3 regions of the Ottowia pentelensis genome follow, and region 2 is predicted to be linked to each of the others. Evidence: predicted binding sites of a transcription regulator. Region 2 holds the regulator's gene; each other region holds the start of a gene.

Region 1 (7,826 bases), 860 kb from region 2:
CGTCGGCCGATCTTCATCCCGGCCGTGGGCAACTTCGACCAGGGCATGCTGGTCGAGCTGCCGCTGCACCTGGACCTGCTGCCCGGTCGCCCCGGCGCCGGGCGGCTGCACGACATCTATGCCGCCCACTACGCCGGCAGCGAGTGGGTGCGCGTGGAGCCGGCGCACGAGTCCGGCAAGCTGGACGCGGTGGCGCTGAAAGACAGCGATCGCCTGGAAATCCGCGTCTTCGGCAATCAGGATGCCGGTCACGCCGTGGCCGTGGCGTGCCTGGACAACCTGGGCAAGGGCGCCAGCGGCGCCGCGGTGCAAAACCTGCAGCTGATGCTGAACCTGGACTGAAGCCCGGGCTTATTCCATTTCCATATCAATAGATCAATAATATCCATGTCACCGATCCCGCAAGGAGAACGACATGGCAAGAACAGCCCGAGGTGCCGACAGTCTGGAGTCGGCCCGTCAAATGCTGGCCGGCGCACAGACCGCTGAGCAGCTTCGCCAAGCACAGGCGGTGGTGTTGCCGCTGGACTATGGCTTGAGCCTGGAGCAAACCGCGCAGGTCATCGGCCGCTCCCCGGCGTGGACCTGCCGCTTGCGCAATCGCTTCCTGGCCGGCGAGGTTGCAGGTGACGGCCAGCGCCCCGCGCGCGGCGGCAGGCGCCACCAGAACATGACGACTGAGCAGGAGCGCCAGGTGCTGGCGCCCTTTCTTGATCGCGCTCGCACGGGCGGCATCCTGGTGGTCGGTCAAGTCAAGTGTGAAATCGAAGCTGCCCTGGGCCGTCCCATGGCGCTGTCCTCGGTCTACAACCTGCTGCACCGCCACGGCTGGCGCAAGCTGGCCCCCGACAAACGCCATCCGCAAAGCGATCCTTTGGCTCAAGAGGAGTGGAAAAAAAACTCCCCGAGCGCCTTGCCGAAATCTGCTCGCACTGGCCGCAGCAAGGCCCCATCAAGCTGATGTTCCAGGACGAGGCGCGCTTTGGACGCATCAACGACGTGCGCCGCTGCTGGGCGCCCAAGCCGGTGCGGCCGCTGTGCCAAGCCATGTTGACCCACGAGTACACCTACGCGTACGCCGCCGTCGATGTGGCAAGCGGCCAGTTGGACTCGCTCATCTTGCCTCACGTCAACACCGAGTGCATGCAGTTGTTTCTCGACGAGGTGAGCGAGCGTCACCCGCACGAGCGCATCGTCATGGTGCTTGACGGTGCCGGCTGGCATGCCAGTGGTGAGCTGCACCCGCCCGCCAACATGCGCCTACTGAGCCTGCCCCCCTATGCGCCGGAGCTCAACCCGGTGGAGCACGTGTGGGACGAGCTGCGCGAGAAGCGATTCCACAACCGCGTCTTCGACAGCCTGGAGGCGCTCGAAGATCACCTTGAGCTCGCCCTGCGAGACTTCGAGAGCAACTGCGAACGGATCCGATCCATCGTCGCCTGGCCGTGGATTATTGATGCGCTATTGAATTAGAAATGGAATTAGGGCACGCCGTTTTCCAGCGGCTGCAGCAGCAGGGCGGCGGCATGGGCGAACTCGCCCGCCGCAGTGCGGCCCGCGCGCGCCAGGATGGCCTCCAGCAGCGGGTTGAGCAGGGGCAGCAGTTCGGGCACCTGAGCCGCGCGCTCGACGCGCCAGCGATAGGGCGCGCCGGTGTCGCCCAGATGGCGCTCGATCGAGCGCAGCATGAAGTCCCCCAGTGCCTCGTGCACGCTCGGTTCGCCGCGCGGGCTGGCCATCGGCGCAGCAAAGGAGGACAGGTCTTGCGGCACGCTGGCCAGCAGTTCGGACGCCGCTCCGGATCGCGTGGCCCGGCCGCCCGCCGTCGGGCGGGTCGTCGTCGCCGAGTCGGGAAAAATATAGCCCGCGGCCAGCAGCCAGCGCAGGCCACCCGTGGTGATGGCGTTGCGGCCCACGGAATTCAGCAGGTCGGCGCGGGTGCGCCGGCCATCGACCATGCGCAGCAGCGCGTGCAGCTCGCGCAGCAGCAGCGGTTGCTCGGCCGCGCATTCGCGCCGACCCTTGGGGCTCAAGCTGAAGACGGTGTCCATTGTTGTTCTCTCCCTGGCGGCCGCTTCGTACCGGGCCGTTCCGTCCGGCGACGCTCGAGCCGCACCGGACAAGCGCCGATTGGAAAGCAGGCCGAGGGGCGCCGTCAATGGGCTGCCGGTCGCCGCGGCGCAGGCCGTCACGCTGCGCGCGACAAATGTCACGCCGGATGCGTCCGGACATCGGCGCGGGCGGGATCAGCCCGGCTCGTCCTCGGCCGGCGGGTGGTTCAGCAGCTGCCGCACCACTTCGCCGCCGAAGCCGCGCGCAGCCAGAAAGCGCATCTGGCGCGCCCGCTCGGCCGCATCGCGCGGCGGCTGGCCGAATTTCTTGCGCCAGACCTCCTGCGCGCGCGCCAGCTCGGTGTCGCGCAGCGCGCCGGCTGCCGTGCGGATCAGCTCTTCGGGCACGCCCTTGGCGCGCAGCTCCTGCAGCACGCGCGCGTTGCCCACGCGGGCCGCACGGCGATGCACCAGCGACTCGGCCACGCGTGCCTCGTCGATGAAACCCTTGGCGGCCAGCTCGTCCAGCACGCGCTCCACGGCGCCGGGCGCGTCCTCGTCGGTGACGAAGCGCGCCAGCTTGGCCGCCAGCTCGGCGCGCGAATGCTCGCGGGCGGCCAGATAACGCAAGGCTCGCGCCTTGAGGGACGGGCCGGGGCGCGCGGCCGGACCGCCCACCGCCTCAATCCTGCTCGTCGCCCGCGGCCGCCGGTGCCGCTGCCGGCCGCAGGGCAATGCCCAGTGAGTCGCGCACCTTGTTTTCGATCTCCCTGGCCAGATCGGCGTTCTCGCGCAGAAACTCGCGCGCGTTGTCGCGGCCCTGGCCGATTTTCTCGCCGTTGTAGGCGTACCAGGCGCCGCTCTTGTCCAGCACCTTGGCGTTCACGCCCATGTCGATGATCTCGCCCTCGCGCGAGATGCCCTCGCCGAACAGGATGTCGAACTCGGCCGTCTTGAAGGGCGGGCTGACCTTGTTCTTGACCACCTTGACCTTGGTCTCGTTGCCGATCGCCACGTCGCCCTTCTTGATGGTGCCGATGCGGCGGATGTCCAGGCGCACGCTGGCGTAGAACTTGAGCGCGTTGCCGCCGGTGGTGGTCTCGGGGCTGCCGAACATGACGCCGATCTTCATGCGGATCTGGTTGATGAAGATCACCGTGCAGTTGGTCTTCTTGATGGTGGCCGTCAGCTTGCGCAGCGCCTGGCTCATCAGGCGCGCCTGCAGGCCGGGCAGGCTGTCGCCCATCTCGCCCTCGATCTCGGCCTTGGGCGTGAGCGCCGCGACCGAGTCGACCACCACCAGGTCGACCGCGCCCGAGCGCACCAGGCTGTCCACGATCTCCAGCGCCTGCTCGCCGGTGTCGGGCTGGCTGATCAGCATGTCGGACAGGTTGACGCCCAATTTCTGCGCGTAGCCCGTGTCCAGCGCGTGCTCGGCGTCGATGAAGGCGCAGGTGCCGCCCAGCTTCTGCATCTCGGCGATGACCTGCAGCGTGAGCGTGGTCTTGCCCGAGCTTTCCGGACCGTAGATCTCGATCACCCGGCCGCGCGGCAGGCCGCCCACGCCCAGGGCGATGTCCAGGCCCAGCGAGCCGGTGGAGACGACCTGGATGTCCTCGATCGCCTCGCCCTCGCCCAGGCGCATGATGGTGCCCTTGCCGAACTGCTTTTCGATCTGGGCCAGCGCGGCCTGCAGGGCCTTGGCTTTCTCGGTCTTGTCGGCAACCGCCATGTCCATGATTTTCTCCTTGTGATTCAGTGGCTTGGTGCATTCAGCCCCGCCGATGAACGGGACGATCTGGATGCATGAACAGGACTGTACAGGAATACATTTAATTCGGTAAACCGATTTTTAAGTCAGTTTGACTTACCATTGCCAAATGATCTTCGAAGCCGCCGACGACCGCTGGCGCCAGACCCACCTGGGGCGCCTGCTGGGGCACGCCATGCGGCGCTTCGACGAGCGCGTGCTGACCTTGATGGCGGCCAGCGAGCGCGCTCCGCTGGCGCTGTCCAACCTGGCGGCGCGCGACAAGGTGGGCGCGGCCATCGTGCACGTCACGCGCCATCTGCCGCTGGGCGGCGCGCGCCTGACCGAGCTGGCGCTCTGGGCCGGGATGAGCAAGCAGTCCATGGGCGACCTGGTCGACCAGTGCGAGGCCTGGGGCTTGGTCACGCGCGAGCGCGACGCGCACGATGCGCGCGCGCGGCGCATCGCCTTCACCACCGCCGGGCTGGACTGGCTGGCCGCCTTCCAGGCCGCCGTGACGCAGGCCGAGGCGGAATTTCGCGCCGCCGTGGGCGCCGAGGTGGCCACGGTGGTGGCGCTGGGGCTGGATGCCTACGCCAGCGGCCCCTGAAGGGCGGGGCGCGCCACTAGAATTTCCCTTCGAACGCCCGCCGTGGCGCAACCGCCGGAGACACCCATGCGCATCCTCATTGCCGAAGACGACCAGGTGTTGGCCGATGGCCTGCTGCGCAGCCTGCGCGCCGCCGGCGCGGCGGTCGACCACGTGGCCAGCGGCGCCGAGGCCGACACCGCCCTGCTGGCCAACACCGAGTTCGACCTGCTGATCCTGGACCTGGGCCTGCCCAGGCTGCACGGCCTGGAGGTGCTGCGCCGCCTGCGCGCGCGCGGGCAGTCGCTGCCGGTGCTCATCCTGACGGCCGCCGACGGCGTGGAGGAGCGCGTCAAGGGGCTGGACCTGGGCGCCGACGACTACATGGCCAAGCCCTTTGCGCTGTCCGAGCTGGAGGCGCGCGTGCGCGCGCTCACGCGCCGCGGCATGGGCGCGGCCAGCAGCGTGATCCGCCACGGCCCGCTGGAGTACGACCAGACCGGCCGCGTGGCCCACATCGACGGCCAGCTGATCGACTTGTCGGCGCGCGAGCTGGGCCTGCTGGAGGTGCTGCTGCAGCGCTCGGGCCGGCTGGTCAGCAAGGAGCAGCTGGTCGAGCGCCTGTGCGAGTGGGGCGAGGAAGTCAGCCACAACGCCATCGAGGTCTACATCCACCGCCTGCGCAAGAAGATCGAGCAGGGGCCGATCCGCATCGCCACGGTGCGCGGGCTGGGCTACTGTCTGGAAAAAATTCAAGGCTGATTGGCCTGCAGCCCGCGTACCATCTGCGCAAGCAGCTATCAATATAGAAGTATCGGCGTGAAGCTCTTTCAACGCACCCAGCGCTCGCTGTTCGGCGAGATCCTGGACTGGATGCTCACCCCGCTGCTGCTGCTGTGGCCCATCAGCCTGGCGCTGACCTGGCTGGTGGCGCAGAGCCTGGCCAACAAGCCCTTCGACCGCGCCCTGGTCGACAACACCCAGGCGCTGGCGCAGTACCTGAGCGTCGGGCCCGACCACCGCCTGCAGTTCGCCTTTCCGCAGGCCGCCGGCGAGCTGCTGCGCGCCGACGATGCCGACAACGTGTACTACCAGGTGCTGGGGCCCGGCGGCGCCTTCGTCTCGGGCGCGCGCGCGCTGCCGCACCCGCCCGGGGCGCCGGCGGCCGACGCCGGCGCCCCGGCCGCCGAGCCACAACTGCGCGACGCCGAATACCAGGGCGTGCCGGTGCGCGTGGCCGCGCTGTGGGTGCCGGTCGAAGGCCTGGCCGGCCCGGCGCTGGTGCAGGTGGCCGAGACGCGCGAAAAGCGCAGCGTGCTGGCCGCCGAGATCATCAAGGGCGTGATGCTGCCGCAGTTCGCCATCCTGCCGCTGGCGGTGCTGCTGGTGTGGCTGGCGCTGGTGCGCGGCATCCGGCCGCTGTCCGAGCTGGAGCGGCGCATCCGCGGGCGCCGCCCGGACGACTTGTCGCCGCTGGACGAAAGCGCCGTGCCGCAGGAAGTGGGCCCGCTGGTGGACTCGGTCAACGAGCTGCTGACGCGGCTGAAGGACTCCATCGCCACGCAAAAGCGCTTCCTGGCCGACGCCGCGCACCAGCTCAAGACCCCCCTGGCCGGACTGCGCATGCAGGCCGGCCTGGCCCAGCGCGCCGACGCCAGCGAGGCCGACCTGAAGCAGTCGCTGCAGCAGATCGGCCGCGCCAGCATGCGCGCCACGCACACCGTCAACCAGCTGCTGGCGCTGGCGCGCGCCGAAAGCGGCAGCACCGAACTGGCGCGCCAGCCCTGCGACCTGGCCGCCATCACGCGCGACGCCGTGCAGGAGGCGGTGCCGCGCGCGCTGCGCCAGCGCATCGACCTGGGCTACGACGGCCCGCTGCCCGGCACGCCCGGCACCGTGCTGACGGGCAACGCCACCCTGCTGCACGAGCTGGTGCGCAACCTGGTGGACAACGCCCTCAAGTACACCCCCAGCGAGCCGGCGCAGCCCGGCGTGGTGACGGTGCGCCTGCGCATCGGCAGCCTGCACGATGCGCGCGTGCTGCAGGTGGAGGACAACGGCCCCGGCATCCCCGCCGCCGAGCGCGCGCACGTCCTGCAGCCCTTCTACCGCGTGCTGGGCAGCGCGGTGGACGGCTCGGGCCTGGGCCTGTCGATCGTCGACGAGATCGCGCGCCAGCACCGCGCGACGGTCGCGGTCGACGACGCGCACCCGGGGCAGCAGCCGCCGGGCGCCCGCTTCACGGTGCGCTTTCCGTCGCCGGCCGATACAGGTTGAGCTGCAGGCGCTCGCGCTCGATGGCGCGCGCCACCGCCGGCACCTGGGCCGTGCGCTGCACGTGCGTCCACAGCAGCGCGCGCTGCGCCGGGTCGATGCCGGCCAAGCTGCCCCAGCGCGTCAGCGTCAGCGCGTAGGTGTCCAGCGGGCCGCAGTGCGCGCCACCCAGCCAGTCGTGGCCGCCCGCGTGCGCCGCGCGCACCCGCTCCTGCAATTCGTCCAGCAGCGCCGGGTACTGCGCGCGCGCATGGGCCTGGATGGCCTTCTGCGCCGCCTCGTCGTCGGTGAACTTGTGCGGCATGAAGATGTGGGTGAAGGTGGGGTGCACCGTGTTGTTCATCCAGGCCAGCGCCTCGACGAAGCGCGCGCGCGCCAGCGGCTCGCGCGGGATGAAGGCGTTTTCCGGGAACAGGCCGTCGATGTAGGTCACCAGCGCCAGGATCTGCGTGATGACCTGGCCCTCGTGCACCAGGGCAGGCACCTGGCCGCGCGGGTTGATGGCCCGGTACTCGGGGCTGTTTTGTTCATTCTTGTGCAGCTTGACCAGCATCGGCTCGAAGGTGGCGCCGGCCAGTTCGAGCATGGAATGCGGCACGAAGGAGCAGGCGCCGCTGGCGTAGTAGAGCTTGAGGGTCATGGCGAGATCCTGAAGGACGACGAAATGGACTGGGCAGCATACCGCGCACGCGCGGCGGGCTCAATCGGCGCGGGTTCATTCGCAGGGATGCAGCGGCCGGCCCGCCAGCGCCGGGCCCAGCGCCAGCACCTGGGCGCGCAGCGCGGCGTCGGCCTGCGGCAGGCGCAGCTGGTAGCTGGCGCTGTCGCGCCGCTCGGCCACCACGTGCGCGGTGCGCACGCCCTTGCGGCCCAGCTCGCCCAGCGCGCGCTGGGCGGCTTCTTCGGTCGAATAGCGCCCCAGGGAAATGCCGGGCTCGAAGGCCGCGCCGGGGCGGTCGGTGTCCACCCCCAGCTCGCGCAGCTCGGCGCGCTTGGCACGCACCGCGTCGGCGTCGGCCAGCTTGCCGATGTAGACCATCCAGCGACCCGACAACACGGTGCCGTCCAGGCGCCAGCTGCCAACCGGCAGGCCGGCGACGGCGTTGCGCAGCGCGCCGGCCTGCTGCTCGTCGAAGGGGCCGGCCTGCAGGCACGCCGCGGC
Region 2 (7,826 bases):
GGGCCCAGGGCATTGCGGTGCTCGGGGTTGCTGATGGTCAGCACCAGGGTGGCGCCGTCCATGGTGCTGCGCAGTTCGGCCGTCATGCCCGTCCTCGTTGCTTTGATTTCAATAGCTGCTCGCGCTTGTTCCATATGGGCTGGAGCCCGATTTGGCTTGAAAAAGGCTCAGGCCTCCTCATGCATCAGGCTCAGGCCGATGGCGCCGCGCCGGCGCAGCCAGGGGCTGGGGCGATAGCGCGGATCGCCGTACACGGTCTGCATGTTGAACAGCACCTCCAGCACGTTGGCCGGGCCGTAGCGGTCGCCCATGGCCAGCGGGCCCAGCGGGTAGCCCAGGCCCAGGGTGACGGCGGTCTCCAGGTCCTGCGGCGTGCACACGCGCTGCTGGCACATGTCGGCGGCGATGTTGACGATGGTGGCCACCACGCGCTGGGTGACGAAGCCGCCCGAGTCGCGGATCACGCTGACGGCCTTGCCGTCCCTGGCGAACAGGGCGTGCGCGGCGTCGCGCATGTCGGCGCGCGTGGCCGGGTTGGTGGCCAGCACGCGGCGCTTGGTGGCAGCGTCTTCCACCAGCAGGTCGATGCCGACGGTGCGCGCCGGGTCCAGCCGCTCGACCACCGCCACGGTGGTGACGTCGAAGCCCAGCGGCGCGACCAGGGTGAGTGCCTGCGGCGAGGGCGACTGGCCGGTCTCGATCCGCGCGCCCAGATCCTTCAGCAGCTGCAGCAGCTCGGCGCGGCGCGCGGCGCGGGTGGACACCCACACCGGCGGCATTTCGGCCACCTGCGGCACCGGCGGCTCGGGCGCCATCTGCGCCTTGCCGTCGACGTAGGCATAAAAGCCGTCGCCGTTTTTCTTGCCCACCACGCCGCCGGCCAGGCGCTGCGCGGTGATCACGCTGGGGCGGTAGCGCGGCTCTTCGTAGTACTGGTGGTAGATCGACTCCATCACCGGGTGCGAGACGTCCAGCGCCGTCAGGTCGAACAGCTCGAACGGGCCCAGGCGAAAGCCCACCTGGTCTTTCAGGATGCGGTCGATGGTGGCGAAGTCGGCCACGCCTTCGCCCACGATGCGCAGCGCCTCGGTGCCGTAGCCGCGCCCGGCGTGGTTGACGATGAAGCCCGGCGTGTCGCCCGCCTGCACCGGCGTGTGGCCCATCTGGCGCGCGAAGGCGGCCAGACGCCGGCACACGGTCGGGTCGGTCTTGAGGCCCGCGATGCATTCGACCACCTTCATCAGCGGCACCGGGTTGAAGAAGTGGTAGCCGGCGAACTGCTGCGGGCGCTTCAGGCCGGCGGCGATCGCCGTCACCGACAGCGAGGAGGTGTTGGTGGCCAGCACGGCCGTCGGTTGCACGATGCCTTCGAGCTCGGCGAACAGGCTTTTCTTGACGTCCAGGCGCTCGACGATGGCTTCGACCACCAGGTCGCAGTCGGCCAGGTCGGCCAATTGCGCAGCGGGCTTGAGGCGCGCCCTGCAGGCGGTCACGGCCTCGGCCGTCAGCTTGCCTTTTTCAGCCAGCTTGTCCCATTGCGCGCCCAGCGCGGCCTGGGCCTTGGCGATGGCCTCGGGCTGGGTGTCGAACAGGCGCACCACGGCGCCGGCCTGGGCGGCGATCTGCGCGATGCCGCGCCCCATGGCGCCGGTGCCGACGAGGCCGACGGTGGGAAATTCGGGAGTGCTCATGACGGGAGATTATGGTGGAGGGAATGGGTGGGCGCGGCGGCGGCGCGTCAGAGATCGAGCGTTTTTTGGGCGTGAGCAGCGTGCATGAGCCAAGGGCTCTCAGCCCTTCAGGCGGGCGTCATGCCGTTGGCCTGCTTGATGGCGGCGGTGGCGGGCGCCGCCAGCCGCGCCAGCAGGGCGCGCGCGGCCTCGGGTTGGCGGGCGCTGGCGGCCACGCCGCCGGCAAAAATGGTGTCGATCTGGATCGCGTCGGGCAGTGGGCCCAGCAGGCTGATGCCCGGCAGGTGCATCAGCTCGCTGAGCTGCTGAAAGCCCAGCTCGACCTCGCCGCGGGCGATCAGCGCGCCCACGGGCGTGCCCGGCGGCGGCGTGACCAGCTTCGCGCGCACCGCATCGGTGATGCCCCAGCGCTCGAACAATGCCGCCAGCGCCACGCCGCTGGGGCCGGTGGAATAGCCCACGCTGCGCGCGGCCAGCACGGCGGCCTTGACCGCCGCTTCGCTGCCGATGTCGGGCCGCGGCGCACCGGCGCGCACGGCCACCGCCACGCCCGAATGCACCAGGTCGACGCGCGAGTCGGCGCGCACGTGGCCGCCGGCCAGCAGGCGCTGCAGCGCATCGGCGCCCAGCACCACGGCGTCGAAGGCCTCGCCCGCCGCCACGCGCTGGGCAGCATCGACGCCGCCCACCGATTCCAGCCGCACCGCCACCTCGGGGTGGGCCAGCGCGTCGGCGGCCAGCAGCTCGGCCAGCAGCTGCTGCGTGGCCTTGGAGGAGATCAGGTGCAGGGGCGAAGGTGTGTTCATCTCGGTTTTCCATGGCGCGGCGGGTCATCCGCGGTGCAAGCAGTCCAAAGAGCCCAACGGCCGCGGAGCAGGCCATGCGGGTGCACCCGTGGCCGGGGTCTCCCCGGCCACTGGGTGCGCCCCCTTGGGGGGAGGCGCAACATCGCGCAGCGAGTGGAGCAACGGGGGTGGTCCATCTTTCAGCGGCGCACCTGCAGGGCGCCGGGGTTGACGATGTTGCTGGGCGTGCCGCGCAGGTAGTTGACGATGTTGTCGAAGGCGGCGCCGAAGTACAGCTCGTAGCTGTCCTGCTCGACGTAGCCGATGTGCGGCGTGCAGATGCAGTTTTCGAGCCGCAGCAGCGCGTGGCCCTGCAGGATCGGCTCGCTCTCGAACACGTCCACCGCCGCCATGCCGGGGCGGCCACGGTTGAGTGCGCTGACCAGCGCGTCGGGCTCGACCAGCTCGGCGCGCGAGGTGTTGACCAGCAGCGCCGAGGGCTTCATGCGGGCCAGGTCGTCGAGCTTGACGATGCCCAGGGTGGCGTCGACCAGGCGCAGGTGCAGCGACAGCACGTCGGACAGGGCGAAGAACTCGGCGCGTGTGGGGGCCGCGTGGTGGCCGTCGGCGCGCGCGCGCGCCATCGATTCGGGCGAGCCCCAGACCAGCACCGGCATGCCGAAGGCGCGGCCGTAACCGGCCACGATCTGGCCGATGCGCCCGTAGCCCCAGATGCCCAGGGTGCGCCCGCGCAGCACGCTGCCGAGGCCGAAGTTGGGCGGCATGGATGCGCTTTTCAGGCCCGACTGCTGCCAGGCGCCGTGCTTGAGGTTGCCGATGTACTGCGGCAGCCGGCGCATGGCGGCCATGATGAGCGCCCAGGTCAGCTCGGCCGGCGCGATCGGCGAGCCGGCGCCTTCGGCCACCACGATGCCGCGCTCGGTGCAGGCTGCCAGGTCGATGTGCGGGCCCACGCGCCCGGTCTGCGAAATCATCCTCAGGCGCGGCAGTTTTTCGATCAGCTGGCGCGTGACGTGCGTGCGCTCGCGGATCAGCACCAGCACCTCGGCGTCGCGCAGCCGCACGGCCAGTTGCCCCAGACCCTTGATGGTGTTGGTGTAGACCTTGGCCGGGTAGGGCTCCAGCCGGGCGGCGCAGGCCAGCTTGCGCACCGCGTCCTGGTAGTCATCGAGTATGACGATGTTCATGCGCGCATTGTGCCGCGCGGCGCGCGCGCCGATGTTCGCGAATGCAAGGGCCCGGCGTCGGCGGGCGCGGGCCCCCGCCTCAGGCGCGGCGCGGCAGCGCGGCCTGGCGCTCTTCGGCGGCAGCCAGGCGCCCGAGCTCGGCGCACACGTCGGCCAGGCGCCCGCAGATGCGCAGCCGGCGCACGGCGCCGTGGGCGTTGGCGGCCTCGGCGAAGTGCGTCACGCGCACCGGGCGGGCAGGCGCTGCGCCGGGCGCGGCGTGGCTGGCCGGCTCAGGGGACAGGTGCCCCTGGGCGCGCGCCTGCGCCATGCGCGTCCAGGCGCCGGGTGCGCCCGGGGCTTGCTGCCGCCGCTGCGCGGCGCGGCGCTGGAGGCTGGGGGTGCGATGGTCGGCCAGGTACAGGACCTTGGGCGAGGCGGGGCGGATGTCTTGCAGGAGTCCCATGTAAAACCTTTCGGGGCAGAGGTTGGACACAGGCGAGATTGACGAATGCGGCGCGCTGGTGGCCCACGCATGGGGCCGCTGCGCGCTGCCGGCACCGCCGCAGGGTGTGAATGGCCGTCATCCGGAGTGGATCGCCATCTGCACGCCCGCCACCTGCGCAGGTGCCGTGTGAATGGGGGCTACATCAGCATGTTGCCCCGGATCAGGCCGACGGCCAGGCCTTCGATTTCAAAGGGCTCGCCCGGCTGCACCACGATGGTGGGGTAGTCGGGGTTTTCGGCATGCAGCTCGATCTGCTCCTTGTGGCGGTGAAAGCGCTTGACCGTGACGTCGTCGCCCAGGCGCGCCACCACGATCTGGCCGTTGCGCGCCTCGCGCGTGGACTGCACGGCCAGCAGGTCGCCGTCCATGATGCCGGCGTCCCGCATCGACATGCCGCGCACGCGCAGCAGGTAGTCGGGGCGCTGGGCGAACAGGGTGGGCTCGACGTGGAAGGTCTGGTCCACGTGCTCTTGCGCCAGGATGGGCGAGCCAGCCGCCACGCGGCCGATCAGCGGCAGGGCCAGTTGCGCCATGCCGGGCAGCGTGAGGGAAAGGCCTTCGCCGCGCAGCGCGCTGCGCGCCGCGCCCTTGAGCCGGATGCCGCGCGAGGTGCCGCTGACCAGCTCGATCACGCCCTTGCGCGCCAGCGCCTGCAGGTGCTCCTCGGCCGCGTTGGCGGACTTGAAGCCCAGCTCGGCCGCGATCTCGGCGCGCGTGGGCGGCGCGCCGGTGCGCGCGATGGCGCGCTGCACCAGGTGCAGGATTTGTTGCTGGCGGGCCGTGAGTTTGGGGCTGTCGGGCATGGCAAATCCTCGGGGGACGGACGATTGGTCGATGGCGATGGGAACGCTGGTCGATCTGTATCGATTTACAGTAACTGTAGTTTTGCACAGTTTTTTTCGTAACGCAAGCGCTGTATGCCGATGGCCCATGAAAAAAGCCGGCGGGTCGCCGGCTTTCGGATGGAAGGTGGCGTCCGGCCCGTCCGCCTAACTGCCAAGCGCCGCCAGCGCGCGCTCGGTGATCTGCTCGACCGTGCCGGTGCCTTCGATGGCGCGGTACTTGGGCGCGGCCGCTGGCTCGCGCGCGGCCCAGCCGCTGTAGTAGTCGACCAGCGGGCGGGTCTGCTGGCTGTAGACCTCCAGGCGCTTGCGCACGGTTTCCTCGCGGTCGTCGTCGCGCTGCACCAGCGGCTCGCCGGTGACGTCGTCCTGGCCCGCGACCTTGGGCGGGTTGAAGGTGATGTGGTAGGTGCGGCCCGAGGCCGGGTGGCTGCGGCGGCCGCTCATGCGCTCGATGATGGCGTCGAAGGGCACGTCGATCTCCAGCACGTAGTCGAGCTTGACGCCGGCGTCCTTCATCGCCTCGGCTTGCGGGATGGTGCGCGGAAAGCCGTCGAACAGAAAGCCGTTGGCGCAGTCGGGCTGCACGATGCGCTCCTTGACCAGGCCGATGATGATGTCGTCGCTCACCAGCGCGCCCGAATCCATCACCGCCTTGGCCTGCAGGCCCAGCGGCGTGCCGGCCTTGACGGCGGCGCGCAGCATGTCGCCGGTGGAAATTTGCGGGATGCCGTATTTCTGGCAGATGAAGGCGGCCTGCGTGCCCTTGCCGGCGCCGGGCGGGCCCAGAAGAATCAGTTTCATGCGAATCCTCGAAAGTGGTGGTCCGATCCGCGGCCGGTTCTCCCTCAAGCCGCTGGCGCCAGGCGCCTTGCAATCAAGAATAGCACGCAGGCCGACCGTTCAGGCCAATGGCCCGGGCGCCTTCAGGCCATCAGGGCGCGCACGCGCGCCAGGTCCTCGGGCGTGTCCACGCCGGGGCCCGGGGCGTGGTCGGTGACGTGCACGGCGATGCGATGGCCGTGCCACAGCGCGCGCAGCTGCTCCAGCGCCTCGCAGCGCTCGATGGGCGCCGGCGCGAGCCGCGGGAAGGCGCGCAAGAACGCGGCGCGGTAGCTGTAGATGCCGATGTGGCGCAGCGGCGCGGGCTGCGTGGGCAGCTGCGTGATGCCCTGCGCAAAGCCGTCGCGCCACCAGGGCAGCGGCGCGCGGCTGAAGGTGAGGGCCAGGCCCTGCGCGTCGGTCACCACCTTGACGACGTTGGGGTTGATGAATTCTTCTACTGATTTGATAGCATGTGCCGCTGTTCCCATCTGGGCCAGCGGCACATTCTTCAATAAATCGGCGACGGCGCCGATGAGCGCGGGCTCGATCAGCGGCTCGTCGCCCTGCACGTTGACGATGACATCCTCGCCATCCAGTCCCAGCAGCGCGCAGGCCTCGGCCAGGCGGTCGCTGCCGCTGGGGTGGTCGGCGCGCGTGGCGATCGCGCGCACACCATGGGCGGCGCAAGCCTGGAGGATCGCCGGCGCGTCGGCCGCCACCACCACCTGCGCCGCGCCCGACTGAGCGGCGCGCTCGGCCACGCGCACCACCATCGGCTTGCCGGCGATGTCGGCCAGCGGCTTGTTCGGCAGGCGCGTGGAGGCCAGGCGGGCCGGGATCAGGACGGTGAAGCTCACGGCACCGAGATCTGCCGCGCCGCCTCTGTGGCGTCGAAGTGCAGCACCTTGGGCCAGTTGGGCCAGGCCACGCCCAGCGCCCCGGTGTTGGGGTTGCCGCTGCGCGCAAAGGCCGCCAGCGCGCCCATCATGGCGTCGGACAGGGCCAGCCGGCCGGCCTTGTTGGCGTCGCTCACGATCGCGTTGGCGTACAGCGAGGGGCCGAAGTTGCCCAGCAGGAAGGGCAGGTCGAACACGTGCGCCGCGCCGTAGATTTCGTTCCAGGGCGCTGGCTCCTGCTTCCAGTCGAAGCGGTAGGACCACACCTGGCCCGGCGTCTGCGTCGCCAGCGCGTTCATGTAGTTGTCGCGCATGGCGGTGAAGAACTTGGCGTCGAGGTCGGCGATGGCCACGTCGTAGGCGGCGCCGTCGGCGTAGGCCGGGTTGATGATGTCGCCGAACGTGGCCGCCTTGGCCTTGGCCGGGTCGAACAGGAAGGGGAACAGCTGCGCGTCCGTCAGCTTGATGCCCACCGGGTGCCCGACCAGCGGCAGAAAGCTGGACAGCAGCTTGGACTCGCTCGCCGCCATGCCCGACAGCACCGGCACCTTGGCGTAGTTGCCGGCCAGGATGGCGGCGATCGGGTCGGCGGCGACCACCGTGCCCTCGGGGATCGGGCCCGAGGCCGTGCTGTTGGGCAGGCCGCCCACGGTTTTCAGGCCCACCTTCAGGATGGTGCTGGCCGGCTTGCCGCGCAGGTAGGCGGCGATGTCGGCGTTGCTGTGGCCCTGCATCCAGGCGGTGGCGCCGGCCACGTCGGCGGCGCTGCCGTCGTCGATCAGCAGCTTCATCAGCAGCACGTTGGACAGCGCCTCGTAGGTGGCGACCGGGTTCAGCGCCGGGATGTAGCCGTTGTTGCCGGCCAGGTTGTTGGCCGGCTGCGGAAAGCCCGGGCTGGTGGCCAGCGAGATGCCGCCCGACAGCGGCACCAGCTTGTGGAACAGGCCGGCGGCGCGGTTGCCCGGCGCCGTCATCACGGCCAGCACGTTGATGGCGCCGGCCGACTGGCCGGACAGCGTGACGTTGTTCTTGTCGCCGCCGAAGCTGGCGATGTTGCCCTGCACGAACTTCAGCGCCTGCATGATGTCCAGC
Region 3 (7,826 bases), 230 kb from region 2:
GCCGCGACATGCGCGCGCACCACGCCGGCCAGCGAACATTCGTCGGTGATCGCCAGGGCGGCGTAGCCTTGCTGCCGGGCGCGCGCCACCAGCTCCTCGGGGTGGCTGGCGCCGCGCAGGAACGAGAAATTGCTCAGGCAGCGCAGTTCGGCGTAATCTGGTACCGAAAAATGTGTCGGCGCGTTCATGCAAAGAACCCATGCAGGTACCAGGCGATGTCGTCGCCGGCCAGCCGTTGCTGATATACCCACAGCACACCGGCGTGCTCACTGAGCGCGACCCAGTAGTCGCGCAACACCAACTGGCTGTGCTGCGCGGCCGTGCCACCTTCGCAATGCCACCAGCCGCCTTCGATGCGCTGCGGCCCCGTCAGCAGCGCCAAGGGGCCTCGATACAGCGGCCGGTGGTTGCGCACTTGCAAACGCAGCGGCGTGGGCAGCACGAAGGTGGGTTGTGCCAACTCCGGCGGCGCGACGCGCGCGCGAGGCAGCGGCAGGGCCGCCGCCTGCCAGCGCTGGGCCCATTCCAGGCGACGGTCTTCCACCAGCACCGGCCGCAGCACGCGATCGGGTCCCAGCCGCGCGGCCACGCGTTCCAGCGCCAGGGTCAGCGACTCACCGTCGCTGCGCGGGTCGGGCAGCAGCGAAGCGTTGGGTTCGTGCAGGGGCACAACGTGGTCGGCCGTGATCTCAAGTTCGCCCACGGGGGCCTGCAGCACGACACGGGCCAGATGCTCGGCCAGCAGGCAGCACAGGTGTTCGATGTTGCGCATGGGTTGCGCGGTGCGGACCCTGAGTGCGCCGCCTTCGCCTGCGTCGCGCGTGCGCATGGCGTCATGGGCCCAGCGCAGCGTGAAGGTGGTGATGCCGGCACGGCGCGCGGCCAACCAGCCGCACAACTGCATCAGCAGCCGGCGCGCGCCAAACAGCAGGGCGGGCGCGGTCTCCACGCGGCTCATCAGCTCCAGCCGGGCGCGGAAGGTCGCGGGCAACTGCACCCACTCATGGGCCTCGGGGCGCAGACCGTAGGCTTGGTCCAGCCCCGCCAGCAGCGTCTGGCCAAAGCGCCGGCCGATGCCGCCGCGCGGCAGGCGGCGCACGTCGCCCAGTGTGTGGCAGCCGAGCTGGGCCAGTGTGAGGCGGCAGGGCGTCGTGGCCGACAAAACCTTGAAGGGCAGGGCGTCGAGCAGATCGGGCAAAGGCAGGCGCAGCCCGTTGACGATTCCGCCACGGGCGCAAGCCAGCGCGGCCAGGCTGTTGGGCGCCCAGGCGATGGCCGTGCAGCCCAGACCCGTAACCTCGGCCGCGATGCGGTCATGCAAGGCCCGGCGTCCGCCAAACAGGCGCAAGCTGGCCTCCACCTCCAGCAGCACGGCCTCATCGACAATGGCGACGCGGGGCGTGAACTGCAGGGCCCAGGTCGCCAGCCCAGCCAGCGCGTCACTGGGCGGTGGCGTCCCATTGGGGGTGGGAGGCAGGGACAAAGCGATCCACTGCATGCGCAGGCACCTCAGGGCAGAAAAACCGGCTCGGCTGCCGCAACCGGGGCATGATGATGGAGCCCAATGAGCCGGGCATGGACGGCAGCGAAATCGCCTCGCTCATGGCGGGGCCGCGGCGTTTGAGGATTTGCAGCCGTAGCGTCCAATCCAGCCCGGGGCTGGCCAGCACGCGCAGCGGCGCGGCCGAAGGCTCGCGCCGCGCGGTTTCGGGGCGGCACAGGAACACTGGAGCATCACAGGACTGGGCGCCCACTTGGAGCCGGCGCAATTGCTCGGGCCGCGTTTGGGGCAGCCAGGCGACGATGGCGCCGCAGGCGTTGGACTTGATCAATTGCTCGACGGCCCAGAGCCGTTCGGCGGGCTGGTCGGCCTGAATCCAGACGAAGCACCGCTCGTCCAGACCCGCCTGTTGCAGGCCCGGCAGGTACGGATGCCTAGGCGGCGCGATGGTGACGATCTGGCGGCCCTGCGCCGCGATGCGCCCGAGCGCGAAGCTCAGCAGACGCCACTCCAAGACGGCCGGCTGAGGCGTCAGCACCTCGGTCAGTGAGCGGCTAGGCCAACCGCCGCCGGGCAGCGCTTGGTCGAGCTGCTCCCATCCCGTCGGTTGCACCGCAGCGGGCCGTTGACCGAGTTCGCAGCCGCGCCAGACGCCGGGCAAGGCGATGGCTGATGCATTCGGGTGTTTGATGGACGTGGTTGAAGAGCGCATAGAAATACTGTTGATTTATACAGTATTTCAGGCAAGTCCATGTAACCGCAGTTTTGTCCATGACAGGGATCGCCGGGCATCCGCTGACTGGTTCAGCTCCAACTGCGGCGGGTTACGTCCGATCCCATGTTGTAGGTTTCCCGTCGATTTCTTTGCTCACGGGATCGGCATTCAACCGGCGCGCAACGCTTTGTCGATAGCAAGACGATCGTTTTTTGGGCGGCACGGGCAGCCCTGAAACGTCACTCGATGTTCTGCACCTGCTCGCGCATCTGCTCGATCAGCACCTTCATGTCCACGCTGATGCGCGACAGCTCCAGCGCGGCGGACTTGGAGCCCAGGGTGTTGGCTTCGCGGTGCAGCTCCTGGATCAAAAAGTCCAGGCGCTTGCCGGCTTCGCCGCCTTTTTTCAGCACCGACTCGATCTCGTCCAGGTGCGCGCGCAGACGCCCCAGCTCCTCGGCCACGTCGATGCGGATGGCGAAGGCGGCGGCTTCGGCCAAGGCGCGCTCTTGCGCCGCCGCCGTGGGCACGGTGCTGCCGGCGTCGGCCAAGGCCTCGTTCCAGCGGGCGACGAAGCGCTGCTTTTGCGCCTGCACGGCCTGCGGCACCAGCGGCTCGGCGCGTGCGGCCAGCGCACGCAGCTCGGCCATGCGCGCGTGCAGCAGCTCGACCAGGCGCGCACCCTCGCGCGCGCGCGCCGCCGCAAAATCATCCAGCACGCGGCGGGCCAGCGCCAGCAGGGCGTCGGCCGGCACCTCGCTGGCGCCGTCGCCGGTGCCGGCGGCGAGGCGTTGCACGTCGGCCACGGACAGCGCGGCGGCCTCGGGCAGCCAGGCACGCACCTTGTCCTGCAAATTGGCCAGCTGCTGCAGCACGGCGATCGGCGGGTCGCCCACCGCGCTGCCGGTGCGCCCTTCCAGCGCGGCGCGCAACTCGACCTTGCCGCGCTTGAGGCCTTGCGTGAGCAGCTGGCGCAGGGCCGGCTCGTGTGCGCGCAACTCGTCGGGCAGGCGCAAGGTGAGGTCCAGAAAGCGGCTGTTGACCGAGCGCATGTCGATCACGACGCCGGGGAGGGCGGCTTGCTCGTCGCTGGCTTTCCGGGGGTTGATCCGGCCACTGGCGTAGCCGGTCATACTGTAAACTGACATTTGGTTTCCTTCGCTTGCGTGACGGGCCTGCCTACGGCGCTTCAGGCCGGTTTCAGCGGGTTCGCGCGGCAACCGGGGTGCATTCAAAATTCTATGGCAAAGCTCAAGCCTGCTCCCCTGCCTCCCGACACCATGATCGGGGGCTACCGCGTGCTGCGCAAGCTGGCCGGCGGGGGCTTCGGCGTGGTCTACCTGGCGCTGGATGCCTCGGGCCAGCAGGTGGCCATCAAGGAATACCTGCCGACGGCGCTCACCACGCGCGCGCCGGGCGAGCTGGTGCCCCAGGTGGCGCCCGAAAAACTGTCGCTGTACCGCCTGGGCCTCAAGAGCTTCTTCGAGGAAGGCCGCGCGCTGGCGCAGATCTCGCACGCCTCGGTGGTGAGCGTGCTGAACTTCTTTCGTCAGAACGAAACCGTCTACATGGTGATGAACCACCTGGAGGGCGCCACCTTGCAGGACTTCATCGTGACGGCGCGCGAGCTCAAGAAGGACAAGGTGTTTCGCGAGTCCACCATCCGCTCGCTGTTCGACGAAATCCTGCGCGGCCTGCGCGTGGTGCACCAGCACAAGATGCTGCACCTGGACCTGAAGCCGGCCAACATCTTCATCACCGACGACAACCGCGCCGTGATGCTGGACTTCGGCGCGGCGCGCGAGGTGCTGAACAAGGAAGGCAACTTCACCCGTCCCATGTACACGCCCGGCTTTGCCGCGCCCGAGATGTACCGGCGCGACGCCACCATGGGCCCCTGGACGGATATCTACGCCATCGGCGCCTGCATTTATTCGTGCATGCACGGCTTTCCGCCCAACGAGGCGCCGCAGCGGCTGGAGAAAGACCGGCTGGCGCTGTCGCTCACCCGCATGCGCGGGCTGTACTCCGACAGCCTGATCGAGATGGTCGAGTGGTGCATGGCGCTCGATCCGCTGTCGCGCCCGCAGTCGGTGTTCGCGCTGCAGAAAGAGCTGTCGCGCGAGGGCGAGCGCCGCTACACCAAGCTGTCGATGACCGAGAAGGTGCGGCTGGGGCTGGACAACGTGCTGACCGACACCAAGAAGAACATCAAGCGGGCCACGCATCTGGCCACCCGCATGAGATAAATGGCTCACCCCCAGACTCCACACGCTGCGCGTTGTTTCGCCTCCCCCCTTCGAGGGGGCGTCGCCAGTGAACGGGCCAAGCCCGTCCACGGCGACCGCTGGCATGGCCTGCTCCGCGGCCATCGGGCTCTTGGGTGTCCGATGGTTTCGTTTGGCGCCCGGCAGTCCGGGTGGTGGCAATGAAGTTTTCGATTTTTCAGCTCAGCCGCATCGGGGGGCGCGAGAAGAACGAAGACCGCATGGGCTACAGCTACACGCGCGATGCGGGGCTGTTCGTGCTGGCCGACGGCATGGGCGGCCACCCTGATGGCGAGGTGGCGGCGCAGATCGCGCTGCAGTCGTTTTCCAGCCAGTTCCAACGGCACGCCCGCACGCGGCTGGCGGTGGTGCCCGATTTCCTGTCCGCCGGCGTGCTGGCCGCGCACCACGAGATCATTCGTTACGCCAGCGCGCGCGCGCTGCTGGACACCCCGCGCACCACGGTGGTGGCCGCGGTGGTGCAGGACGGCGTGCTGCAATGGGTGCACTGCGGCGATTCGCGCCTGTACGTGGTGCGCGAGGGGCGCCTGCTGGCGCGCACGCGCGACCATTCCTACGTCGAGGCGCAGGCGCACGCCGGTAGCGCCATCGAGGCGCTGAACCGCAATGTGCTGTTCACCTGCCTGGGCTCCATCGCCCGCCCGATGTACGACCTGGGCGGGCCGCTGCCGCTGCGGCAGGGTGACAAGGTGATGCTGTGCTCGGACGGGTTGTGGGACAGCATCGACGACGAGGCCATCGTCGCCAGCCTGTCGGCGCTGCCGGTGGCGCAGGCGGTGCCGGCGCTGGTCGACCAGGCGCTGGCCGAGGCCGGGGCGCGCTCGGACAACGTCACGGTGCTGGCGCTCGAATGGGAGTCCGCGCAGCCGGCGGTCGCCAGCAGCGGCTTCACCCAGACCGAGCTGATGGACCGCGACAGCTTTGCCTCCACCATTCAGGCCGTCGACGTCGACCCGCTGCTCGACGAGCTGGACGAGCAGGCCATCGAGCGCTCCATCGCCGAGATCAACGACGCCATCCAGCGCAGCGCCGCGCGGCGCTGACCACCTCGGGCCGGTGCGCAGGCGCCCGGGTCCGTCTTTTTTCGACTGCCGTTTCCATGACCGATTCCTCCACTTCTTCTTCTGCCCATCAGCGCCAGGGCCGCGCCTTTGATGCGCTGCGCCCGGTGCGCATCACCCGCCACTACACCGCCTACGCCGAGGGCTCGGTGCTGGTCGAGTTCGGCCAGACCCGCGTGCTGTGCACCGCCTCGGTCGAGGAAAAAGTGCCGCCGCACAAGCGCGGCAGCGGCCAGGGCTGGGTGACGGCCGAATACGGCATGCTGCCGCGCGCCACCCACACGCGCGGCGACCGCGAGGCCGCGCGCGGCAAGCAAAGCGGGCGCACGCAGGAGATCCAGCGCCTGATCGGCCGCAGCCTGCGCGCCGTGTTCGACCTGGGCGCCCTGGGCGAGCGCACCATCCACCTGGACTGCGACGTGATCCAGGCCGACGGCGGCACGCGCACCGCCAGCATCACCGGCGCCTACGTGGCCGCGCACGACGCGGTGAGCTGGCTGCTGGCGCAACAGCGCGTCGCGGCCTCGCCCATCCTGGGCACGGTGGCCGCCATTTCGGTGGGCATCGTGGACGGCGTGCCGCTGCTCGACCTGGACTACGGCGAGGATTCGGCCTGTGACACCGACATGAACGTGGTGATGACCGGCGCCGGCCATTTCGTCGAGGTGCAGGGCACGGCCGAAGGCGCGGCCTTTTCGCGCGCCGAGATGGACCGCCTGCTGCAACTGGCCGAAAAGGGCATTGGCGAGCTCATCGCGCTGCAGCAAAAGTCTCTATCAAAATAATAGCTATTTGCGCTTGATTGGTGGGCGCTGGAGCCTGATTTGACCATGAACATCGTGCTGGCCTCCAACAACGCCGGCAAGCTGGCCGAGCTGCAGGCCATGCTGGCGCCGCTGGGCTTTGGCCTGCGGCGCCAGTCCGAGCTGGGCATCGGCGAGGCGCCCGAGCCGTACCGCACCTTTGTCGAGAACGCGCTCGCCAAGGCGCGGCACGCCAGCGCCGCCAGTGGCCTGCCGGCGCTGGCCGACGATGCCGGCCTGTGCGTGGACGCCTTCGGCGGCCAGCCGGGCGTGGACACTGCCTACTACGCCACGCGCTTCGGCTATGCCAAGGGCGACGCCAACAACGTGCGCGCGCTGCTGGAGCAGATGCAGGGCATCGAGCAGCGCCGCGCCGCCCTGGTCAGCACGCTGGTGGCGCTGCGCAGCGCCGACGACCCCGAGCCGCTGATCGCCGTCGGCCGCGCGGTGGGCGAGATCGTGCGCGAGCCGCGCGGCAGCGGTGGCTTCGGCTTCGATCCGGTGATGTTCATCCCCGCGCTGGGCAAAACCTTTGCCGAGCTGCCGGCCGACGAGAAAAATGCGCACAGCCACCGCGGCCAGGCGGCGCGCGCCATGATTGCGCTGATGCGCGAGCGCTGGCTGTGAACCCCGCCTTTGATGTCGTGTCCCTGATGGGGCCGGGCCCCCTGAACCTGCCCGCGCTGCCGCCGCTGTCGCTGTACGTGCACCTGCCCTGGTGCATTCGCAAGTGCCCCTATTGCGACTTCAACTCGCACGAGATGCGCGCCGGCGCCGACGCCGAGGCCGAGCAGCAGCGCTATGTCGACGCGCTGCTGGCCGACCTGGAGGCCAGCCTGCCGCTGGTGTGGGGGCGGCCGGTGATCAGCGTGTTCATCGGCGGCGGCACGCCCAGCCTGTTCGCGCCTGAGCGCATCGAGCGCCTGATCGAGGGCGTGCGCGCCCGTCTGCCGCTGGCGCCGGGCTGCGAGATCACGCTGGAGGCCAACCCCGGCACCTTCGAGCGCGAGCGCTTCGCCGCTTTTCGCGCCGCCGGCGTCACGCGCCTGTCGGTGGGCGTGCAGAGCTTCGACGACGCGCACCTGAAGGCCATCGGCCGCGTGCACGACGGCGCGCAGGCCCGCGCTGCGCTCCAAGAGGCCGCGCGCGCCTTCGACACCTTCAACCTCGACCTGATGTACGCGCTGCCGGGCCAGACGCTGGCCGAGCTGGAGCAGGACGTGCGCACCGCGCTGTCGTTCGCGCCGCCGCACCTGTCGATCTACCACCTGACGATCGAGCCCAACACGGTGTTTGCCAAGTACCCGCCGCGCCTGCCCGAGGAGGACGTGGCCTGGGACATGCTGGACCGCATCACCGAACTGACCGGCGCCGCCGGCCTGGAGCGCTACGAGGTGTCGGCCTACGCGCGGGCCGGCCACCGCTGCGTGCACAACCTGAACTACTGGCAGTTCGGCG

What was found. Region 2 encodes LexA, which represses DNA repair genes until DNA is damaged. Its sites were predicted from a motif close to ACTGTATNNNNATACAGT; they were not measured.
Region 1: a site for LexA is predicted at 3,867-3,884, ahead of recA (recombinase RecA). Genes of this name have one in related genera too.
Region 3: a site for LexA is predicted at 2,220-2,237, ahead of imuA (translesion DNA synthesis-associated protein ImuA). Genes of this name have one in related genera too.

Annotation. Positions count from the first base shown of each region.
Region 1 is NZ_OZ224513.1:236,933-244,758, reverse strand. It holds gene argC (N-acetyl-gamma-glutamyl-phosphate reductase) at 1-342, shown strand, start outside; gene ACWHMB_RS01180 (helix-turn-helix domain-containing protein) at 416-961, shown strand; gene ACWHMB_RS01175 (IS630 family transposase) at 889-1,473, shown strand; gene ACWHMB_RS01170 (hypothetical protein) at 1,482-2,051, opposite strand; gene recX (recombination regulator RecX) at 2,247-2,729, opposite strand; gene recA (recombinase RecA) at 2,734-3,789, opposite strand; gene ACWHMB_RS01155 (MarR family winged helix-turn-helix transcriptional regulator) at 3,932-4,411, shown strand; gene ACWHMB_RS01150 (response regulator) at 4,478-5,152, shown strand; gene ACWHMB_RS01145 (sensor histidine kinase N-terminal domain-containing protein) at 5,210-6,667, shown strand; gene ACWHMB_RS01140 (glutathione S-transferase family protein) at 6,630-7,304, opposite strand; gene ACWHMB_RS01135 (SPOR domain-containing protein) at 7,380-7,826, opposite strand, start outside.
Region 2 is NZ_OZ224513.1:1,093,727-1,101,552, forward strand. It holds gene ACWHMB_RS05205 (oxepin-CoA hydrolase, alternative type) at 1-86, opposite strand, end outside; gene ACWHMB_RS05210 (3-hydroxyacyl-CoA dehydrogenase) at 168-1,691, opposite strand; gene ACWHMB_RS05215 (substrate-binding domain-containing protein) at 1,799-2,497, opposite strand; gene ACWHMB_RS05220 (D-2-hydroxyacid dehydrogenase family protein) at 2,677-3,684, opposite strand; gene ACWHMB_RS05225 (hypothetical protein) at 3,764-4,129, opposite strand; gene lexA (transcriptional repressor LexA) at 4,309-4,974, opposite strand; gene adk (adenylate kinase) at 5,161-5,817, opposite strand; gene kdsB (3-deoxy-manno-octulosonate cytidylyltransferase) at 5,940-6,695, opposite strand; gene ACWHMB_RS05245 (carboxylesterase/lipase family protein) at 6,692-7,826, opposite strand, start outside.
Region 3 is NZ_OZ224513.1:1,320,467-1,328,292, forward strand. It holds gene ACWHMB_RS06350 (error-prone DNA polymerase) at 1-188, opposite strand, end outside; gene ACWHMB_RS06355 (Y-family DNA polymerase) at 185-1,498, opposite strand; gene imuA (translesion DNA synthesis-associated protein ImuA) at 1,440-2,162, opposite strand; gene ACWHMB_RS06365 (YicC/YloC family endoribonuclease) at 2,456-3,364, opposite strand; gene ACWHMB_RS06370 (serine/threonine protein kinase) at 3,458-4,465, shown strand; gene ACWHMB_RS06375 (PP2C family protein-serine/threonine phosphatase) at 4,645-5,547, shown strand; gene rph (ribonuclease PH) at 5,604-6,350, shown strand; gene rdgB (RdgB/HAM1 family non-canonical purine NTP pyrophosphatase) at 6,396-6,995, shown strand; gene hemW (radical SAM family heme chaperone HemW) at 7,022-7,826, shown strand, end outside.